Regions from separate parts of the Rhizobium sp. BK379 genome, predicted to be linked through region 2. Evidence: predicted binding sites of a transcription regulator. Region 2 holds the regulator's gene; the other holds the start of a gene.
What was found. Region 2 encodes PhoB, which activates phosphate uptake and scavenging genes when phosphate is short. Its sites were predicted from a motif close to TGTCATNNANCTGTCAT; they were not measured.

Region 1: FHT93_RS11510 (DUF1045 domain-containing protein) is a predicted target of PhoB. The motif match lies at 4,001-4,017, and genes of this name have one in related genera.

The regions. Positions count from the first base shown of each region.
Region 1 is NZ_JACIAD010000002.1:109,652-115,772, reverse strand. It holds gene phnC (phosphonate ABC transporter ATP-binding protein) at 1-488, shown strand, start outside; gene phnD (phosphonate ABC transporter substrate-binding protein) at 577-1,485, shown strand; gene phnE (phosphonate ABC transporter, permease protein PhnE) at 1,650-2,615, shown strand; gene phnE (phosphonate ABC transporter, permease protein PhnE) at 2,623-3,969, shown strand; gene FHT93_RS11510 (DUF1045 domain-containing protein) at 4,108-4,803, shown strand; gene FHT93_RS11505 (alpha-D-ribose 1-methylphosphonate 5-triphosphate diphosphatase) at 4,817-5,956, shown strand; gene phnN (phosphonate metabolism protein/1,5-bisphosphokinase (PRPP-forming) PhnN) at 5,956-6,121, shown strand, end outside.
Region 2 is NZ_JACIAD010000002.1:455,248-461,368, forward strand. It holds gene pstC (phosphate ABC transporter permease subunit PstC) at 1-652, shown strand, start outside; gene pstA (phosphate ABC transporter permease PstA) at 649-1,971, shown strand; gene pstB (phosphate ABC transporter ATP-binding protein PstB) at 1,986-2,801, shown strand; gene phoU (phosphate signaling complex protein PhoU) at 2,846-3,559, shown strand; gene phoB (phosphate regulon transcriptional regulator PhoB) at 3,688-4,371, shown strand; gene FHT93_RS13260 (pyrroline-5-carboxylate reductase) at 4,505-5,293, opposite strand; gene FHT93_RS13265 (GcrA family cell cycle regulator) at 5,592-6,121, opposite strand, start outside.

The sequences.
Region 1 (6,121 bases), 350 kb from region 2:
AAGAGCGCATCCAGGCCATCGCGGCACTCGAGCGCCTCGGCATCGAGCAGACGGCGCTGCAGGCAGCGGGCACGCTTTCGGGCGGCCAGCAGCAGCGTGTGGCGATCGCCCGCGCGCTGATGCAGAACCCGAAGATGGTTCTGGCCGACGAGCCGATCGCCTCGCTCGACCCACTGAACGCCAAGATCGTCATGGATGCCCTACGCGACATCAACGAGCGTGAGGGCATCACCGTCATCACCAACCTGCACACGCTCGATACGGCCCGCAGCTACTGCGAACGCATCGTCGGCATGGCAGGCGGCCGCGTCGTTTTCGACGGAAAACCTTCCGAACTCACCACCGAGGCCGTGAAGGAAATCTATGGCACGGACAAGGACGGTGCGGGCATCGACGAAACGATGACCTCGACCGCAATCAATATCGCTCCGGAAGGAGCCGAAAACCAATCCGCCGGCACCCAACCGCTGGCGCTGGCCGGTCTGTGAGAGGGGCGGCCGCGATCGAATGCCCGCGTCAAGGGCAGATTTCTTCGTACCAAAACGACCGGTCCCCCGGTCATTCAGGAGAGAACCCATGTTGAAGAAAGCACTTTTTGCGGCTACGGCGATCCTGTCGCTCGCAGCCGGCGCTGCCAATGCCGCTGACCTCAAGGAATTCCGCGTCGGCATCCTCGGCGGCGAAAACGAAACCGACCGCCTGCGCAACTATGCCTGCCTTGCAGACCACCTGAAGCAGGAATTCGGCTTCGAGAAGGTTTCGCTCTTCCCGGCCGCCGACTACGACGGCGTTATCCAGGGCCTCCTCGGCGGCACGCTCGACTTCGCTGAACTCGGCGCTTCCGGCTACGCATCCGTTTACATCAAGGACCCGAAGGCTGTTACGCCGATCCTGACGACGCAGCAGAAGGACGGCTCCACGGGTTACTACTCGATCGGTCTCGCCCTGAAGTCCTCCGGCATCAAGACGATCAAGGACGCCAAGGGCAAGAAGCTCGGCTACGCCGATCCGGATTCCACCTCGGGCTATCTCGTTCCGCTGACGCAGATCCCGAAGGACACGGGCATGCCGAACGACAAGTTCTTCGCTTCCACGCAGTTCAACGGCGGCCATGAGAACAACCTGCTCGCTGCTTACGACGGCAAGGTCGACGTTGCTGTTGACGATAGCTCGGGCATCGGCGACTTCAAGGACGGCTACACCTCCGGTACCTTCCGCAAGGAAGTCGACAAGGGCGCTGTCGATCCGAACAAGCTCGTTGAAGTATGGCGTTCGCCGCTGATCCCGAACGGCCCGCTCGTCGTTCGCAACGCTCTCGGCGAAGAGTGGCAGAAGAAGCTGACCGCCTTCTTCACGGCCCTGCCGGAGAAGGACCACAAGTGCTTCGCAGCTATCGAAGGCGGCGACTACAAGGGCTACGCCCCGGTCAAGCACGACTTCTACAACGCTGTCGTAGAAGTTCGTAAGGCTGCTATCGGCGGCTGATTGCGCCATCCGTATACAGGGCGGCCGGCAACGGCCGCCCTTTTTCTTGTGACTACAGCGCCGCGCGTCAGACGCGCAAAGGACGCTGTAGAACTCTAAATTGCCGCATAATTTCATCCTTAAATCGAGCCCGATTAAGGAATTATGCAGTAGGCGGGGCGTTCATGACTATTGCCGATACACAGCAGCATGTGCCGATGCAGAGCACGAAGGAAATCGCCACCGCTTGGGACAGGATGATCGCCAGACGGCGTTTCTATACCGCGCTTGGTCTGGTGATCCTCATCGTAGCTTTCGTCAGCTCCGTGCGCTTTGCCGACGAGAGCAATGCAGGTCACTTCTTCGAACGCCTGCCGCATTTGTTCGACTTCCTGAGCTGGCTTATCCCGAAAGACTGGACCGATGTCTGGCGCGCGCTTTTCGATATTGCGAGCCCGAACGACAAGGGTGGCGAAGAATTCAATTTCGCCAATGGCCGCGTCTATGTCTGGGGCAGCTTCTACATCCCCGAATATTTCGAGCTGATGATCGTCACGATCAATATCGCGCTCGTTTCGACCATCATCGCCTTCATCTTCGCCGTTCCGCTCAGCTTCTTTGCGGCACGCAATCTGACGAAGAACTGGCCGCTGCGCATCTTTACAAAGCGCATCATGGAATTCCTGCGCGCCTTCCCAGAAATCGTCATCGCCGGCCTGTTTTCGGCGATCCTCTCGATCGGACCGGTGGCCGCCATTATCGCGATCACGCTCCACACGATCGGCGCACTCGGCAAGCTCTTCTATGAAGTTGCCGAAAACATCGACATGAAACCGGACGAAGGCATGCGCGCCGTCGGCGCGAACTGGCTGGAGCGCGTGCGTTTCGCCGCCCTGCCGCAGGTCATGCCGAACTATGCGTCCTATGCGCTGCTGCGCCTTGAGATCAACGTGCGCGCTTCGACCATCATCGGCGCCGTCGGCGGCGGCGGTATCGGTGAAGAGCTCAAGCTTTCCATTTCCCGCGGTTTCGGCGCGAAGACCGTGGCGCTCGTGCTGCTGCTCTTCGTGACGATTGTCGCTGTCGACCAGTTCTCCGCCTGGCTGCGCCGCCGGCTCGTCGGCGAACACGCCTTCCTCCTGCAACATTGAGGCTGCCATGACGGTCATCGACGCAAACCGCATGCATGAGATCGAAACGCGCTATCCGGAATATTTTCACAAGTCCTTCCGCCAGCGTTTCGGCGGTCTCCTCATTGTGCTCGCGACAATCCTCTACGGCTTTTATGCCGTCTGGTTTTTCGACCTGCCGAAGCTCATCGCCGAAGCCCACTGGGAACGCTTCGGCATCTATATGAGCCAGTGGATCAGCTATGACGTTCAGCCGGAATTCCGTATCCAGGACGATGGCACGATCCAGACGCGCTACCCGCGCTTCTCACCACTTGGCGACGATCCGCATCCGGATTGGCTGAAAACCAACACGGACGGCAGCATCACGGTCCTCGTCGGCGGCAGCGGCCGCACAGTGACGGTCAGCAAGAGCCAGACGACGATCGTTGCCCATGGCATGACGGTGCCGGTCGATGTCAGCAGCGGCGCACCGAAAGTCGTCGGTCCGGTTCCCGGCTGGATGACGGTCTATGACGACAACGTGCTTGCCAATCTCGGTTTTGCGGGGGATGTCAGCATTTCCGTCGACCGCGTGAAAGTGCGCAAGCGATTTATCGGCTGGGCGAACTTCGTCTTCGATACGCAGTCGCCCTTCTTCGACAAGCCGGCAAGCGAGGTCATCAGTCTCATCGTCTCCGGCCCGCGTATCCATCCCGATCAGTCGAACCTGTCGCTTGCTTTCGACAATATCTGGAACAACAGCGAATGGCAGCATGGCGATGTCTGGACCAAGCTGTTCCAGACGATCGTGATGGCCTTCCTCGGCACGTTGCTCGGTTCGCTCGCGGCCTTCCCGCTCGCCTTCATGGCAGCGCGCAACATCACGCCAAACAGGTTCCTGAACCAGGCCCTGAAGCGCTTCTTCGACTTCCTGCGTTCGGTCGACATGCTGATCTGGGCGCTGTTCCTGACGCGCGCCTTCGGCCCCGGTCCTCTTGCTGGTTCCGGCGCCATCTTCCTCACGGAGACAGGCACGCTCGGCAAGCTCTACTCGGAAGGTCTCGAGAATATCGACAACAAGCCGCGCGAAGGCGTGAAGTCGACGGGCGCCTCGACCGTGCTGGTGCATCGCTACGGCATCATGCCGCAGATCGTTCCCGTCATCGTCAGCCAGACGCTCTATCAGTGGGAATCGAACGTACGCGGCGCGACGATCATCGGCGCCGTTGGCGCCGGCGGTATCGGTCTCAAGCTCTGGGAAGCCATGCGCACCAATTCCAATTGGGAAAACGTCGCATACATGGTCATCCTGATCCTGATCGTCGTCTTCCTGTTCGATACCGCATCGAATGCACTGCGCCATCGCCTGATGGGCACTAAGGCCGGCCACTAAGCCCGATCAAATGATGATGACGGCCCGCCGTCATCATCATTCTGTCATGGAAATCTTTTAGCCGGAGCGTGCTTGCGGTTCACCGCCAAATCAATGCACATTGCGCTCCCCATTCGGACGATCTCCAGGATAAAAGCCTTGCGCTACGCTCTCTATTTTTCGCCGTCTAAGGATCATTCCCTGACGGATGCGGCCTCTGTCTGGCTCGGCCGCAATGCCTTTACCGGCGAGACCTATCCTGCACCCGAATACAAGACATTGCCGTCAAACGAACAATTCGAATTGACCGCCGATCCGCGCCGCTACGGTTTCCACGCGACGATCAAGGCGCCCTTCGAGCTTGCCTCCTCCGTGACCGAAAAGGACCTGATGGCGGTCGTCGAAGATTTTGCCGCCAAGACGCCGGCCTTTGAAATCCCCGAGCTGGTGCTCGGACAGCTCGGTCGCTTCTTCGCACTTGTTCCGGGTTCGCTGCACCAGCCGCTTCAGGATTTCGCCGCAAAGGTGGTAAAGTCTTTCGAGCCATTCCGGGCGGCACTCTCCGAGGCCGATATTATCAGGCGCAAACCGGAAAGGCTCTCCGAGAGCCAGCGCAATAATCTCATGCGCTGGGGCTATCCATATGTCATGGATGACTTCGGCTTCCATATGACGCTGACCGGTCAGGTGCCGGAAGAGCGCGCGGAAGTGATGAAGGCGATCCTGACGGAGCGTTTTGCAGCTTTCACCGGCAGGCCGCTTCACATTTCCGGCCTTGCCGTCTTTAGCGAGGAGGCGCGCGGCGCGCCTTTCAAAGTTCACACATGGCTGCCTCTTGCTGGCGCCAAAAGCTGAAAGATTTTCTGACATGAGCAAAGAAACCGTTCTTTCAAATGCCCGTATCGTTCTCGAGGACGACATCCTTTCGGGCTCTATCCTGATACGCGACGGCAAGATCGCCGATATTTCAAAAGGCATTTCGGTAGCCGGCGAAGACTTTGAGGGCGACTACATCATTCCTGGCCTCGTCGAGCTGCACACGGACCATCTGGAAGGCCATTATTCGCCGCGTCCGGGCATCCGCTGGAACAAGACGGCGGCCATCCAGGCCCATGACGCGCAGATCGTCACCTCGGGCATCACCACGGTCTTCGACTGCCTGCGCATGGGTGCTGACGAAGACGGCGGCTTCGAGCACGGCGAGATGCGCGAGATGGCCGATGCCATCCAGTCCGCCGAAAAGGAAGGACGCCTGCGCGCCGAACATCTCCTCCATCTGCGTTGCGAGGTTTCGGCCGACAACGTGCTGCAGCACTTCGCGGATTTCGAAAACGATCCTTATGTCGGTCTCGTTTCGCTGATGGACCACGCGCCGGGCCAGCGCCAGTTCCAGACAATGGACCAGTACATCTTCTACTATCAGAAGAAGCGCGGTCTTTCCGACGAGGAGTTTGCCCGCTTCTGCGCCAGACGCATCGCCGAGTCCGATCGCAATTCGACGCCAAATCGCGACGCGATCTCCAAGGTCTGCGCCGAACGCGGCATCACCGTCGCAAGCCATGACGATGCCACATCTGCCCATGTCGATGAGGCGATCGAAAACGGCGTTCGCCTGGCCGAATTCCCGACCAGCATCGACGCAGCCCGGCTGTCGCACGAAAACGGCATGAGCGTGCTGATGGGCGCACCGAACATCGTGCGCGGCAAGTCGCATTCTGGCAATATCGCCGCGCGTGATCTGGCTCAGCTCGGCGTTCTCGACGTGCTTTCGTCCGACTATGTGCCGCTCAGCCTGCTTCATGCGCCCTTCATTCTTGCCGACGAGGTCGAGGGCATTACCTTGCCGAAGGCAATTGCAATGGTGACGGCAACGCCAGCACGCACCGTCAGCCTCAACGATCGCGGCCGCATCGAAACCGGCCTGCGTGCCGATCTCGTCCGCGTCCACCGTTCACATGGCGTGCCGGTGACGCGTTCCGTCTGGCGTGAAGGACGCCGTGTCGCATGATGATGTCACACGAACCCCATCCGGGCGCTGGTGCCGAACGCGGCATCATGGTCGTCGTCGTCGGCCCGAGCGGGGCTGGCAAGGACACGCTGATGAACCTTGCGGCCCGGCATTTCGATCGCCGCGAAGACGTGCATTTTGCCCGCCGTGTCATCACTCGCGATG
Region 2 (6,121 bases):
TGCCGCCATCTATATGGCCGAATACGCCTCTCCGAAGATCCGCTCGATCGCCAAGCCACTTCTCGAAGTGCTCGCCGGCATTCCGACCATCGTCTACGGCTTCTTCGCGCTCGTCACCGTCGGGCCGTTTCTGCGTGATTTCTCGTCGCAGATCAGCGGTCTCCTGACCGGTAACTATACGAACTTCATCCAGGCGCAGAGCGTCATCACCGCCGGCATCGTCATGGGCATCATGCTGATCCCTTACGTTTCCTCGCTGTCGGATGACATTATCACCGCCGTTCCGCGTGCCTTGCGCGACGGTTCGCTCGGCCTCGGCGCCACGCGCTCCGAAACCATCAAGAAGGTCGTCCTGCCCGCAGCTCTTCCCGGTATCGTCGGCGCGCTGCTGATGACGGCTTCCCGTGCCATCGGCGAAACCATGATCGTGGTTCTGGCCGCCGGCGTCGCCGCCCGTATCCAGATCAATCCCTTCGAGCCGATGACGACCGTGACCGTCAAGATCGTCAACCAGCTGACCGGCGACCTTGAGTTCACCTCGCCGCAGACGCTGGTCGCCTTCGCACTTGGCATCACGCTGTTCTGCATCACGCTTTGCCTCAACATTTACGCGCTCTACATCGTGCGCAAATACCGGGAGCAGTACGAATGACGAATATTGTTTCCCCCGTCAGCGGCGTCACCGTTTCCAAGGCGCCCCCGCGTCGCGATATCGGCATCAAGCGTCGCTATGCCGCCGAGCGCCGGTTCCAGGCCTATGGCATCGCAGCCATAGCGTTCGGCCTCATCTTCCTCTTCATCCTGCTCTGGACGGTCATCAGCAACGGCTATACGGCCTTCCAGCAGACGTCGATCACGCTGCCGATCGAGTTCGCCGAGAAGACGCTCGACCCGGACAACAAGCGTGCAACCGACCCCTCGGTGCTGGTCGCTGCCAACTATCCGGTTCTGCTGCGTGACGCGATCGTCAAGCAGCTCGGCATTAATGCGTCGAGCCGTCCTGACGTGCGCGACGCGTCCGCCATGCTGTCCAAGGGCGCGCCGATCCAGTTGCGTGACATGGTCGTTGCCGACCCGTCGATCATCGGCAAGACCGTCAATGTCACGGTGCTTGCAGATGCCAATATCGACAGCGCCAACAAAGGCCAGATCAATCTTTCGGTCGATGAGAAGAACCGCAAGGTCAACGACAAGCAGGTTGCCTGGATGAACGAGCTGAAGGCGAGCGGTGCTCTACACAAGACGTTCAACACCGGCCTCTTCGTCAACGGCAATTCCAGCCGTCCGGAAGCCGCAGGTCTCGGCGTCGCCCTCATCGGCTCGCTCTACCTGATGCTCATCGTGCTTGCCCTTTCGCTGCCGATCGGCGTCGCAGCCTCGATCTACCTCGAGGAATTCGCGCCGAAGAACAAGCTGACGGATCTGATCGAGGTCAACATCAACAACCTCGCCGCCGTTCCGTCGATCGTCTACGGTCTGCTCGGCCTGTCGGTCTTCATCAACTTCGCCGGCCTGCCGCGTTCGGCATCGCTCGTCGGGGGCCTGGTGCTGACCCTGATGACGCTTCCAACGATCATCATCGCGACGCGTGCGGCGCTGCGCGCCGTACCGCCGTCGATCCGCTCGGCAGCCCTCGGCCTTGGCGCCTCGAAGATGCAGATGGTGTTCCACCATGTGCTGCCGCTTGCAATGCCCGGCATCCTGACCGGCACGATCATCGGCCTTGCCCACGCACTCGGCGAAACTGCGCCGCTGCTCCTGATCGGCATGGTCGCCTTCGTCGCCCAGGCGCCGGCCACTCCGCTCGATCCCTCCACGGCACTTCCGGTTCAGGTCTACATGTGGGCCAACGAAGCCGAGCGCGCATTCGTGGAAAGAACCTCGGGTGCCATCATCGTCCTGCTCCTGTTCCTGATCGTCATGAACATCGGAGCTATCCTCTTGCGTCGTCGCTTTGAGCGCCGCTGGTAAACGGAGTAAAGATCATGAACATGTTGACGGAAGCCGCAGTCGAGAAGGCGCTGGACCAGAAAATGAGCAACGTTCCGTATAAGATGATCGGTCAGGATGTCTCCGTTTATTACGGCGAGAAGCGTGCGCTTTTCGATGTCAATCTGAACATCCGCGAAAACACCGTGACCGCGCTGATCGGCCCCTCGGGCTGCGGCAAGTCCACCTTCCTGCGTTCGCTGAACCGCATGAACGACACGATCGACGGCTGCCGCGTCACCGGCAAGATCACGCTCGACACGGATGATATCTACGATCCCGATATCGACGTCGTCGAACTGCGCGCCCGCGTCGGCATGGTGTTCCAGAAGCCGAACCCGTTCCCGAAGACGATCTATGAAAACGTCTCCTACGGCCCGCGCATTCACGGTCTGGCAAAGTCCAAGGCCGACCTCGACCAGATCGTCGAGACCAGCCTGCAGCGCGCCGGCCTCTGGAACGAGGTCAAGGACCGCGTGCATGAATCCGGCACCGGCCTTTCCGGTGGTCAGCAGCAGCGTCTGTGCATCGCACGCGCCGTTGCGGTCAGCCCGGAAGTCATCCTGATGGACGAACCCTGCTCGGCGCTCGACCCGATCGCGACTGCAAAGGTCGAAGAGCTGATCCACGAGCTGCGTGAAAACTACACGATCGTCATTGTGACGCATTCCATGCAGCAGGCCGCGCGCGTATCACAGCGTACGGCCATGTTCCACCTCGGCAACCTGGTCGAGGAAAACGATACTGACAAGATGTTCACCAATCCGGACGATCCGCGCACCCAGGACTATATCATGGGCCGGTTTGGCTGATTTTGGCAATGTGAAGCCTTCCCGATTTTCGAGGACAAAGCCCCATGGCATCGACACATATTTTTTCCGCCTATGACGACGATCTGAAGTTCCTGTCCCGGCGCATTTCCGAGATGGGTGGTCTTGCCGAACAGATGGGCGCCGACGCAGTTCGCGCGCTGGTCAACGGTGACACCGCACTCGCTCAGAAGGTCATTTCCGACGACGTGATCCTCGATCACGCTGAACGCGAGATCAACGACAAGGCGATCGTCACGATCGCCCGCCGCCAGCCGATGGCGTCCGACCTTCGCGAGATCATGGGTTCGATCCGCATCGCCGCCGACCTCGAGCGCGTCGGCGATCTCGGCAAGAACACCGCAAAGCGCGTTATCGCGGTGCAGAGCACCGGCGTTCCGCGCAAGCTCGCCCGCGGTCTCGAGCATCTCTCCGAACTGGCGCTGGTCCAGCTCAAGGAAGTGCTCGACGTCTACACCAATCGCTCGGCCGACAAGGCCAAGTCCATCCGCGAGCGCGACGACGAGATCGACGCGATGTACACCTCGCTGTTCCGCGAACTCCTCACCTACATGATGGAAGATCCGCGCAACATCACGAGCTGCACGCATCTTCTCTTCTGCGCCAAGAACATCGAGCGCATCGGCGACCACGCGACCAACATCGCCGAGACGATCTACTATATGGCAACCGGCGCCCAGCCGGAGGGCGAGCGTCCGAAGGACGACAGCTCCAATACCGTTGGTGCGGTCACGGAGTAATCCGGACCTGCCGATTGCGTGCGCGCCCCGTCGGGGCGCGCAAGGGTCGCAGCCAATTCCGAGTCTTGCATGGTCCCTTGCTTAAATCACCCCCGGTTTAAGGATCATGCATTAGGAGACTGACACGCATGATCCCAAGAGTTGCAGTTGTTGAAGATGAAGAGGCGCTGAGCGTGCTTCTCCGCTACAACCTTGAAGCCGAAGGTTTCGAGGTGGATACGATCCTTCGTGGCGACGAAGCCGAAATCCGGCTTCAGGAGCGCACGCCGGACCTGCTCATCCTTGACTGGATGCTGCCGGGCGTTTCCGGCATCGAGCTCTGCCGTCGGCTGCGCATGCGGCCGGAAACCGAGCGCCTGCCGATCATCATGCTGACGGCGCGCGGCGAAGAGAGCGAGCGCGTTCGCGGTCTTTCGACCGGCGCGGACGACTATGTCGTCAAGCCCTTCTCCACGCCGGAACTCGTCGCCCGCGTCAAGGCGATGCTCCGACGCGCCCGTCCCGAGGTGCTCTCCACCGTTCTGAAATGTGGTGATATCGAGCTCGATCGCGAAACGCACCGCGTCCATCGCAAGAGCCGTGAAGTTCGCCTCGGCCCGACCGAATTCCGCCTGCTGGAATTCCTCATGTCCTCGCCGGGCCGCGTCTTCTCCCGCTCGCAGCTTCTCGACGGCGTCTGGGGCCATGATATCTACGTGGACGAGCGCACCGTCGACGTCCATGTCGGCCGCCTGCGCAAGGCGCTGAATTTCTCCAACATGCAGGATGTCATCCGCACCGTGCGCGGCGCGGGATATTCCATGGAAGCTTAAGCTTAGTCCGAGTGATCGGAGGTCCAGACGGGTCGCTCGCTTGCCGGGCGGCCCGTTTGTCTATCTGGCCCCCCTAGCTCCTTATGAAAACCGACGCGAGGCGCCGAAAGCGAACCTCGAAAGGATCTGCTTTTTACAGACGAATGCGCACAAGAATTCGATCAAGAGCCTTTTGCAGAGCCGCAGTGCCGCCAAACGCACGAAAGTCTTCGAGCACCTGTTCGTTCAATCCGCCCTTGGTCGAATGCTCGCCGATGAGTTCATCGAAACTCGCGACAGGTTTTGAACGGGCGGCATGGGCGAGGCCGGAAAACAGTTGACGGAGGTAGGCGTCGCCAGCCGCTCCCGAGAGCCCCTTGCTCTGCAGCCAGGTCGACGTCGCGTCCAGGATGCCGAAATAGCTGGCCATCAGGCAGCTCGCCACCGCGAGAAGTTCGAACTCCTGCTTGTCTTCAACCTGAATCGCCGTTCCGAGCGCCGAAAAGAGGGTGTGGGAGACCTCGTCGGGAGGGTAGATCGCAGTCGCCCCCTGGAGATCGGCGACGAACGGAAGTGGAATTGCCAGGCTCAGGCGAACCGGCCGATCGATCCACGCCAGCAGTTGATCCATTGGCGTAGCCGCGACAAAGCTGATGACATGGTGGCCCGGCCGAAATCGAAGCGAGCGGATGACCTCCTCGGCAATTTGCGGCCTCACTGCCAAAAATACGAGATCGGAACGGTCGAGAACATCCTGGTTGCCCACAGCGATAGACACATTCCCGTTTGCCGCCGCGAGCCGGGAGGCGACGCCTGCGTTACGAGGTGACAGCGCGATGGGTGTGTCGCCAAATGCTGTCTTGCCCAATCCGGTGACGACAGCCTCGGTAATCGTGCCCGCCCCGACGAACCCCATTGTCATCCGCTTTATATCGATCTCCATTGGCACCCCCCAAGCGACTATGTGTGCCGTGCTACTCCACGAGAATACCGCATCTGTATCAGAAAATCGCGCCACAGCGCCACGACCACCAGTCCATGCCAGCATGGGGCTGAAACGCATCGATGGTCTTGGCCACATAAGCTCGCATTGTCAGGCAGGTGGATGCAGGCAGAGATCGGCCTTCCGCAGATCGTGGTCAGGAACCGTTTTCCGGCGTTCCTGTGCCGGCTAAAAAATCACCCCTCCGCGCGAGGCGAGGAGGGGTGATGATACATTGCGTCTGTTGGAAGATCGCTGCTCAGGCGACCCGGACAGCCTTGCGGCGTTCGCTCACCGGCTGATAGGCGAGACGCTGGTGGTAGTTGCAATAGGGCGATGAATCCGGGGAGTCGCAGCCGCAGAAGTAGAAATCGTCCTTCAGCGGATCGCCGACCGGCCACTTGCAGGTGCGCTCCGTCAGTTCCGTCAGGCCGAGGCGGCGCGAAATAGGCACGACCACGTTTTTGGCCGGCACGTATTCCATTTCCTCGACCGTTTCGATCTCGATCTCTTCCTTCAGCATCGTTGCGCCCTGCTGGCGCGTCACGGTGCGGGTGGCGATGCGAGATGCATAGTTCGGGGCGCGGGGCGCAGAGGTGTTGCGCTTGGGCGCACGCGCCGTGGTTGCGGTGCCGCCGGCCTTGGCGCGGCCGGGAAGACTGAGCCGGTGAACCTTGCCGATAACAGCGTTTCTACTTACTCCGCCAAGTTGCGCAGCGATCTGGCTGGCACTCAGTCCCTCCGACCAAAGCTTCTTGAGCTTTTCGACACGCTCGTCTGTCCAGTTCA